DNA from 3 places in the Paeniglutamicibacter sp. GQ140 genome. Region 1 is predicted to be linked to each of the others. Evidence: riboswitches for the same ligand, from Rfam matches in the RefSeq annotation. Region 1 holds a riboswitch; each other region holds the start of a gene.
What was found. A riboswitch is a leader RNA that binds a small molecule or an ion and turns the genes downstream of it on or off. The one in region 1 is predicted to bind S-adenosylmethionine.
Positions count from the first base shown of each region.

Region 2: it holds a riboswitch for S-adenosylmethionine, as region 1 does, so the genes downstream of both, AC6CHY_RS09650 (hypothetical protein) here and AC6CHY_RS05360 (bifunctional o-acetylhomoserine/o-acetylserine sulfhydrylase) in region 1, are expected to answer to the same signal.
Region 3: it holds a riboswitch for S-adenosylmethionine, as region 1 does, so the genes downstream of both, AC6CHY_RS10300 (ABC transporter substrate-binding protein) here and AC6CHY_RS05360 (bifunctional o-acetylhomoserine/o-acetylserine sulfhydrylase) in region 1, are expected to answer to the same signal.

Region 1 covers NZ_JCAXDW010000003.1:105,901-109,125, reverse strand. Annotated here, with positions in the region: gene metX (homoserine O-acetyltransferase MetX) at 1-17, opposite strand, end outside; gene AC6CHY_RS05360 (bifunctional o-acetylhomoserine/o-acetylserine sulfhydrylase) at 32-1,375, opposite strand; SAM riboswitch class IV at 1,450-1,565, opposite strand; gene AC6CHY_RS05355 (VOC family protein) at 1,733-2,377, shown strand; gene AC6CHY_RS05350 (hypothetical protein) at 2,445-2,693, opposite strand; gene AC6CHY_RS05345 (hypothetical protein) at 2,802-3,149, opposite strand.
Region 2 covers NZ_JCAXDW010000005.1:265,716-268,940, forward strand. Annotated here, with positions in the region: gene AC6CHY_RS09640 (sodium:solute symporter family protein) at 1-647, shown strand, start outside; gene AC6CHY_RS09645 (DinB family protein) at 778-1,356, shown strand; SAM riboswitch class IV at 1,369-1,478, shown strand; gene AC6CHY_RS09650 (hypothetical protein) at 1,498-1,770, shown strand; gene AC6CHY_RS09655 (VIT1/CCC1 transporter family protein) at 2,012-3,115, shown strand.
Region 3 covers NZ_JCAXDW010000006.1:55,152-58,376, forward strand. Annotated here, with positions in the region: gene AC6CHY_RS10295 (LLM class flavin-dependent oxidoreductase) at 1-1,062, shown strand, start outside; SAM riboswitch class I at 1,439-1,533, shown strand; gene AC6CHY_RS10300 (ABC transporter substrate-binding protein) at 1,640-3,225, shown strand, end outside.

The sequences.
Region 1 (3,225 bases):
GCGTCATATAGGACCACGTTTGTCTCCACACTCACAAGGTGCCCTGCAGCTCGACCTCGGCCGCGGCGGCCACGGCCTCGAAGCCCGCCTGCAGGTCGGCGATGATGTCCACGACGTTTTCGATGCCGACGCTCAACCGGACCAGGCCCGGGGAGACGCCCGCGGCGACCTGCTCCGCCTCGCTAAGCTGCGCATGGGTGGTGGAGGCGGGGTGGATGACCAGGGAGCGCACGTCCCCGAGGTTGGCCACGTGAGAGTGCAGCTCCAGCGCGTCGACGAAGCCCTGGCCGGCCGCGCTTCCGCCCGCAAGCTCGAAGGACACGATGGCCCCGATGCCGCGCGGCCCGTACTTGCGGCCCCGCTCGAACCACTGGCTGGACTCGAGCCCTGCATAAAGCACCCGCTCGACCTGCGGCCGGGCCTCAAGCCACTGGGCGACCTCCACCGCGTTGGCGACGTGGCGCTCCATGCGCAGCGAGAGGGTTTCGAGCCCCTGGGCAATCAGGAACGCGTTGAAGGGGGCAACGGCCGAGCCGAGGTCGCGCAGCAACTGCACGCGAGCCTTGAGCACGTAGGCGAGGTTGGCTCCCAGTGCCCCGTTGACGCCGAGGTCCCGGGCATAGACCAGCCCGTTGTAGGAATCGTCCGGGGTGTTGAAGCCCGGGAACCTTTCCGGGTCGGCGGCGAAGTCGAAATTGCCCGAATCCACGATGACCCCGGCGATCGCGGTGCCGTGCCCGCCAAGGTACTTGGTGGCCGAGTGGATCACGATGTCGGCGCCCCACTCGATGGGACGGATGAGGTACGGGGTGGCCAGGGTGTTGTCGACAATCAGCGGCACCCCGGACTCGTGTGCGATGGCGGAGACGGCCTCGATGTCGAGCACGTCCTGGCGCGGATTGGAGACCACCTCGCCGAAGAATGCCTTGGTGTTGGGCTTGACCGCCGCGCGCCAGCCGTCCAGGTCGTCGGGATCCGCCACGAACGTGACCTCGATGCCGAGCTTGCGCAGCGTGTGCTTGAGCAGGTTCTGCGTCCCGCCATACAGGCTGGGGCTGGCCACGATGTGGTCGCCGGCCTCGGCGAGGTTCAGGATGGCGAAGGTCGTCGCTGCCTGGCCCGAAGCCAGCAGCAGGGCCCCCACGCCACCCTCGAGGCTGGCAATGCGCTGCTCCACGGCGTCCTGCGTCGGGTTGCCGATACGCGTGTAGATGGGTTCCAGCTCGGCGAGGGCAAAGCGGGCGGCCGCGCTCTCGGCACTCGGGAACACAAACGAGCTGGTTTGGTAGATCGGCAGGGCGCGCGCGCCGGTTGCGGCGTCGGGTTCCTGACCCACATGGATCTGACGGGTTTCAAAGGACCAGTTGTTAGACATCTCTTCCCCTTCAAGGATTCGTAGGGGTATGCCCGAAACCGACTCCGGTTGTGGCCGTGTCTTGGCTGGGGGCAATCCCGCGCTTGTCCCACGTCGTTTTGACGCAGGGCCTGGTCTTCACCCGGGGCACCCCACCGCGGCGGAGGGTTGCCGTTCAGCAAGCCGGGGCCTTCTGCTGAAACTCATGACCTTGGCATTAAGTCTGGCCCAGCGCTTCATATGTTCGCAACCACGTCTCAAATTGTGACGATCCGAAGGGCAACCGCACTACCCCGCAGCCGTTTGAACCAAGCAACCACAAAGCAAGTTAGGCAATCCTAAGTCGAGAGCCAGATCACAAAGTGCCATGATAGGCACATGATGAGGTTGGACCATGTAACTTACGCTTGTGGACCCGACGGCCTCGCGGCAACTGCCGCTCGGATCGGCGAGGCCCTTGGACTCGAATCTGTAAAGGGCGGTGTACACCCACGTTTTGGTACGCGCAATGTCATCTTCCCGCTGAAGAATGGCCAGTACCTGGAAGTTGTCGAAGTCTTGAACCACCCGTCGTCGGACAAGGCGCCGTTTGGCCAGGCCGTTCGCGCCCGCTCCGAACTCGGTGGCGGCTGGATGGGCTGGTGCGTCGCGGTTGACGACTTGGCTCCGGCGGAAGAACGCCTGGGCCGGGGCTCGGTTCCGGGAAACCGCAAATTCCCGGATGGGCAGGAACTGACCTGGCGCCAGATCGGCATCAACGGCCTGATCGCCGATCCGCAGGTTCCTTACCTGTTGCGCTGGGACGACGGAACCGAGGAGCTACACCCGTCAAAGGCACTGGAACCAGTTGGCAAGATCTCCTCGATCAGCATTGCCGGCTCCAGCGAACGCGTTGCCGACTGGCTCGGACAGCCCGAGCAGTTGCCCGTTGGCGAGGTTGTCGTCGATTGGCAGGCTCCCAACGGGACACCGGGGATCCTTTCGGTGACCTTCGAAACGCCCAAGGGACAAATCACGCTGTAACCACGCAGCGCGGGGAACCACGATCAAGGTGGGGTTGGCCGGATGATCCGGCTAGCCCCACCTTGCCTCATTTCCGGTCGGTTCCGCCGGCAGCAGCTTGCAGCTCGTCCTTCAGGATTTCGAAGTGCTTCACCATGATGGATCCGATGGCCATGAACAGGCCGCCCACCAGCAAGGCCTGCTGAAGTCGGACTTCCATCCCGAAGACCAGTTCCTCAACCGGCAACATGGTGTCGTAGTACCACTTCCAGATCGGATTTCCGATCACGGCCATGCCCGCACCAACCAACGCGAGGATGAGGCCGAGTCGGAGCATGGTTTTCGAACTCAAGAGTTGGGGCATCGCTGCTTCTCGACTTTCCTGGGGTTTTCCGCATCTGGCCACCTGCCACCGGCCGACATTTCCGAGCCATGGTTCCGGTGGCTAATCCCGCGGCAGTCCTGACTCCGGCTGCTTCGTGCTTCTGACCGAGGCGACGGCCTCTTCCGCTGAGCGAACCACGAAGGATCCGGCCAGCAGGAACAGCCCGCCGAAGAAGGTGCCTTGCTGGATCACGGCGGCCAGCCCACCCACCAGGCCCGTGAGCGGGTGATTGAGGCCGCCGAGGTTGATCAGCCAGTTCAGGAGCGGTGAAACGATGATGTAGAAAACGGCTCCAAGAATGCCCAACACCAGACCAACACGGAACATTTTCTGTGAGCTCAGGGCCCGGGGCATATCCTGCTCCTTGGTTGACGGGTCCAGGCCCCGGCGCCGGAATTCGGTGCGCATTCCCGGTGGTCTGGTTTCCTTGAGCCTAGCAACGTACCCCAAAAGCACAAGTGTTCACGAACAAAGTGATCAAACC
Region 2 (3,225 bases), on a different contig from region 1:
ACAAGGACGTGGTCTACGCGGAGGTCGCCACGCAGCTGCTGCCCGTCGCCGTCGGCGGTCTGGTGCTGGCGGCCGCTGTCGCAGCCATGATGTCCACCGCCTCCGGCGCGCTGATTGCCGCTGCAACCGTAGCCCGCACCGACGTCACCCCGTTCGTGGCCAGCTGGTTCGGCAAGCAGCTGCACGTCAACACCAACGAGAACCCCGAGCACGACGTGCGCGCCAACCGCATCTGGGTGCTGCTGCTGGGAGTGGTCACAATCGTGCTGGCCATCATGGTTTCCGACGTGGTCGCGGCGCTGACCATCGCCTATGACATCCTGGTGGGCGGCCTGCTGGTGGCCATCATCGGCGGTCTGGTCTGGAAGCGCGGGAACGGGCTGGGGGCCGCCGCCTCGATGGCCGCCGGCTCCATCGTCACCCTGGGCACCATGATCGTCCTGGAAATCCAGGCCGAAGAGCGCTTCGATGGCATCTACGCCAACGAGCCGATCTACTTCGGGCTGATTGCCTCGGCGCTGACCTTCGTCGTCGTCTCCCTGCTCACGCGTCCCACCAACCCGGCGGTCATCACCCGCTGGAATGCGCGGGTCGCCGGCCAGGCGGACGCCGAGGGCGCGGACCTCACCGAGGTTGCCGGACGCTAGCACCGGACCCTGACCCCGGAAAATCCCGGTTGAGGGAGCCCGTCCCCGCGCACCATGCGCGGCGACGGGCTCCCCTTTTGCCACGGTTCCCCCTTCCCAGCCATGCCCCGGCGCTCCTAGGGTGGGTACCATGGACGATCTCAAGGACCACCTCTCCACGTACCTGAACCACACCCGCGAAGCCATGCTCTGGAAGGTCGAGGGACTCAGCGACAGGGAAATGACCCGCCCCATGGTCGGCTCCGGCACCAATATCCTGGGCCTCATCCAGCACCTGGCCTCGGTCGAGTACGGCTACTTCGTCGAATGCCTCGGATTCACGGTTGACGACGAACGCTACGACGCGCTGATGGCCGACCCCGAGGCCAGCGCCGACATGTGGGTTCCCGGCGACGTCCCGTGCTCCGAGATCCTCGCCTTCTACCGCCGGGCCATCGACGCGGCAAACCACAACATTGCCGCCTTGCCCCTGGATGCCCCGGCCACGATTCCCTGGTGGAAGCCGGAAAAGCGCGACACGACCCTCGGTCGCCTGCTGCTGCACATGAACGTGGAGACCGCACGCCACGCGGGGCATGCAGACATCCTGCGCGAGCTCATTGACGGCTCCACCGGAATGCGCCAAGAGAACACGAACATACCGCCCTACGATCCTGCGGGCTGGACCCAATTGCACGAAAACATCCTGCGGGCCTCCGAATCGCGGTAATGTAGTTCCCAGCTTCACGAGACGCGTCGGCAAGCTCCGACTAAGACGCGCACCAACCCCAGGTTCATGGGTGGTTCGGATGAAGAAGCGGCCGTGGCCACAAGGCGCGGCAAGAGCTGACGAAAGGTCTTCGACCCCGCCATGGCACGTTCCATTCCCGTGTTGCCCCTGCTCGATGTCCACCGCTCGGTCGTTGAACTGCGCCTCGCGGGTTGCTGGCACAGCTACCACGTTGCCGACGCCCCCGCGCTGGCCGCGGCGCTGGCCAACGCCGCCGGTTCCACGCGCTGGGACCCTGCCGCCGGCCAGCTGTCGGTGCGGATCCCCCGGGCAGGCAACCCCGCTGGCCAGGCCCTGGTTTTTAGTCTCAGCGAATTCTCCCTTGCCCTTCCGGACGCTACACTCGTGGGTTGAAGGGGAGTAGTTCCCAAACCCGCCCACCCGGCGGGAAAGCGGTGCGTCGACATACTGGTTACAACGCGGTAACCCGGCAAACCACCTGCGGCAACGGGCATTCCCGTCCGGCCCCAGGCGAACGAGACCTTCGGTCCACACATTGGTGGCCCGAGGCTCAACGCACCCAAAAAGCATTCATGCCGGGCCTCCCCATCACACGGTCCCGCGGGGCCGTGAACGCCCACATGAGGATGAGAGCATGACGCAAACAGCGCCAACCCCCACTCCCGCCCAGATCAAACGCTGGCGCCAGTACCTGGCTGACGAAATCGCCGAGGGCGCGGTCTACCGCGAACTTGCCAACAAGCGCCAGGGCGAGGAACGCGCGGTCCTGCTGGGACTTGCCGCCGCCGAAACCCGCCACGAGGAACACTGGCGCTCGCTGCTGGGCGAGCACGCCGGGAAGCGGACCCGGCCCTCGATCCGGCGCACCATGCTCCGTTTCCTGGCCCGCCACTTCGGCTCGGTCTTCGTCCTGGCCCTGGCCCAGCGCGCCGAGGGAAACTCCCCCTACGCCGCGGACACCGACGCCAGCCGCCAAATGGCCGCCGACGAGCTCGTCCACGAAGAGGTCGTCCGCGGCCTGGCCACCCGCGGCCGCAACCGGCTCTCGGGCAACTTCCGTGCCGCCGTCTTCGGCGCGAACGACGGTCTGGTGTCCAACCTGGCCCTGGTCATGGGCATCGGAGCGACCGGCGTCGCCACCTCCATGGTGCTCTTCTCCGGCATCGCCGGCCTACTCGCGGGCGCCCTGTCGATGGCCGCCGGCGAATACGTCTCGGTCCGGTCGCAGCGCGAACTGCTCTCGGCGTCGAAGCCCACCCAGGTGACCCTTTCCGCCGCCCCGGACCTGGACCTGGATGCCAACGAACTGGTGCTGGTCTACAAGGCCCGCGGCATGAGCGACGAGGATGCGGCGCACCGTGCGGCCGAGCGCATGGGCATCTACTCCTGCGACTGCAACGCCTCGCTCTCCCTGCATCCCGAGCTCGAGCAGGAATCCGCCAAGGTCGAGCACGAGGAAATCGGCTCCGCCATGGGTGCCGCCTCCGCATCGTTCTGCTTCTTTGCCTCCGGTGCGGTGATCCCGATCCTGCCGTTCATCTTCGGCATGGGCGGCACGCCGGCGATCCTGCTCTCCGCCGCATTGGTCGGCCTGGCCCTGCTGGCAACCGGCGGCATCGTGGGCCTGCTTTCAGGCGCGTCCCCGGCCAAGCGCGGCCTGCGCCAGCTGGCCATCGGCCTGGGCGCCGCGGCGGTCACCTACGCCCTCGGCCTGCTCTTCGGCGGCTCCGTGGCCTGACGGTCCCACGACGGACTCAACGCCGGGTGCCGCCATTTCCCTGGATCCGGGATTCGGCGGCACCCTTTTGGCTTCCGGCGCCCGCGCGGGATGTTGTTTGCAGGTAAGGT
Region 3 (3,225 bases), on a different contig from region 1:
GAACACCCGTACCCTTTCTCCCGCCGCCTGGCGACCCTTGACCACCTGACCAAGGGCCGCATCGGCTGGAACGTCGTGACCGGCTACCTGCCCTCCGCCGCCCGGAACATGGGCCAGGAAGACCAGCTTGAGCACGACGAGCGCTACAACCACGCCGACGAATACCTCGAGGTCGTGTACAAGCTGCTCGAGGGTTCCTGGGAAGAAGACGCCGTGGTTCGCGACGCCGAGCGCGGTGTCTTCACCGACCCGGCCAAGGTCCACGAGATCAACCATGAGGGCAAGTACTTCAAGGTCCCGGGCATCGCCATCACCGAGCCCAGCCCGCAGCGCACCCCGGTGATCTTCCAGGCCGGAACCTCCTCGCGCGGCATGCAGTTCGCCGCGGCAAATGCCGAGGCAGTCTTCGTCACTTGCCCCACCAAGGACATGCTCAAGGCCACGGTCACCAAGATCCGCGACGCCGCCGAGGCGGCCGGCCGTGGACGCCACGACGTGCGCATCTACACCATGCAGACCATCATCACGGACGTGGATTCCGCCGCCGCGCAGGCCAAGTTCGAGGACTACAAGTCCTACGCCGACATCGACGGCGCCCTTGCGCTGATCTCCGGCTGGATGGGCGTGGACCTGTCGACCTACGGCCCGGACGACGTTATCGGCGACAACGTGAAGTCCAACGCCATCCAGTCCACCGTGTCGATGTTCCAGCAGGCCAGCGGCGATTCGGGCAACCCGTGGACGATCCGCCAGCTGGCCGAGTGGGTGGGCGTTGGCGGCTTCGGACCGATCACCGTCGGCTCGCCGACCGAGGTCGCCGACAAGCTCATCGAGTGGGTCGAGGACACCGACGTGGACGGGTTCAACCTGGCCTACGCCATCACCCCGGGCACCTTTGAGGACATCGTGGAGTTCATCGTTCCCGAGCTGCAGGCACGCGGCGCCTACCCGACCGAATACGTCGAGGGCACGCTGCGCAACAAGCTCTTCGGCAAGGGCGACCGCGTCCAGGACTCCCACCGCGCGGCGAACTACCGGTTCTCGAACGCCGAGGTCAAGTAGCCGGGAGTAACTCCCGCACGAGTTTCGGGCGGCGGCGCACCATGAGGTGCGCCGCCGCCCGGGCCGTTTAAGGGGCCGTGAACGTTCGGGACGGCCGGCAGCCTGAGACCAGGAAAGAGAGTCAGCCGCCATTTGCCCAGTCGATGAGTTCCGGGGCATGAATTTGTGCACATTATCAACATGACGCCCCGGTGAAGCAAGGCCAGGTTGTTTTTCGCTTCACGTTCTGACTTATGACGCTTCGTGAAGCAAATCCGGCCCCAAAGCCGATCCGTGCGTCGATTTATTTCACGGCGAACCCTTTTATGTTGGTTGTATCGAAGATCCTGCGACACACTTGAATTGTTCGACGCTGGAAACCAACCAACACGAGCACACACCATCCAGAGCGGCTGAGAGACCTGGCTCGTTGACGCCGCAGCAACCACTCCCCTCATGGGGATCCGGTGCTACCGCCAGGACCGATGGAGATAGCCAAACTCTGCGCGGTCCGCCGAATGCTGTCATGTCTTGGACAGGTATTCGACTGATTAGCCATGTCGCGGCGTTCCTCGGGTGAACCGAGAAGGAATGAATCATGGGCAACACCAAACCACCTGCGAAGCGACGCCTTCGCGCCGGCCTCGGCGTCAAGATCCTTACCGTGCTTTCCGTGGCCACGCTGGCACTCAGCGCCTGCGGATCGGGAACCCAAACAGCGGGAAATGCAGCCGACCCGGTAAGCAACGATCCCGTCCAGGGCGGAACCTTCGTGTATGCGGAAGTAACCCCGATCAACAACTGGCAGACCCAAGCCGCACGCTTCTACGAGAAGGCCAATGTGCTCAATAGCGTGTTGGACCGACTGACCTATTTCGACGCGGCAACCGGAAAGCTCGTTGGCTGGATAGCGTCGGATTTCACCGCCAACAAGAACCAGACCGAGTTCACCTTCACCATTCGTGACGGCGTGAGTTTCTCGGACGGAACGGCGCTCGATGCCAAGGCCGTCAAGGAAAACCTGGACGCCCTGGGCAAGGGCATCAAGAGCGCACAGATCGCACCCAACGTCGACTTCGCCGCCTTCAAGTCCGCCGAGGTCGTAGGAAAAAACCAGGTCAAGGTCACGCTCAAGACCCCCGACGCCAACTTCCTGCGTGCCACATCGTCGGTCACCTCGGGCCTGGTTTCCCCTGAAACCTTGACGTTGGACAATGCCGGCCAGTCGGCCATCGCCAACATCGTCGGCTCCGGACCGTTCGTCTTCGAATCCGAGAAGACCGATGAAGAAGTCACCTTCGCCAAGCGCGCGGATTACAAGTGGGCGCCTGAATCAGCGGCAAACCAGGGCGCCGCATACCTGGACAAGCTCGTGGTGAAGTACCTGCCCGAGGTGGCGCACCGTGCCGGAGCGGTCCAAACCGGCCAGGTCGACCTGGTCCGGGGACTTCAGCCCGTGGACGAGCAAACCCTCGCGGGCAGCGGCGACCAGGTGCTGCCGGCCAAGGGAATTGACCTGACCACCAACATGGCGGCAGTGCGCATCGGCAGTGGCAAGCTCGCCGACACCAAGGTGCGTCAGGCGCTCCAGGTCGGCATCGACCGCCAATCCATCAAGGACACGGTGCTGTCGGACAGCTACGTCATCGCCGACTCCGTGCTGAACCACGCGGCCCCCGGGTTCATCGACCTGTCCGCGGATCTGGGCTACAACCCGGAGAAATCCAAGGCGTTGCTCGACGAGGCAGGCTGGGTTGTCGGAGCCGACGGAGTACGCGAAAAGGGTGGGCAGAAGCTGGAAATCACCATCACCAGCTCCAACAACTCCGTGGTCATCAAACCGGCCTTTGAACTCATCGAGCAGCAATGGCGGGAAATCGGCGTCAAGCTCATCAACCGTGCGGCCGACAACACGTTCCTGACCACGGCCATGATCGATCCCAACATCGAGTTCTTCGGAACCCGCCAATTTGCCTACGGCGGACTGGGACCGGTCTTCGGCCCGGAAAACAACACCCAGACCCTGAACGCCGACAGCGAGCTCAACGCGCTGTTCGCCAAGGAACGTTCGGCCACCAGCGAGGCGGAGCACAAGGAACTGGTTGCCGAGGAACAGCGCCAGCTGGTCAGCGAAAAGGCGCTGTCCCTGGTCCTTTGGGACGAAGTCCAGGTCTACGGCGGCAA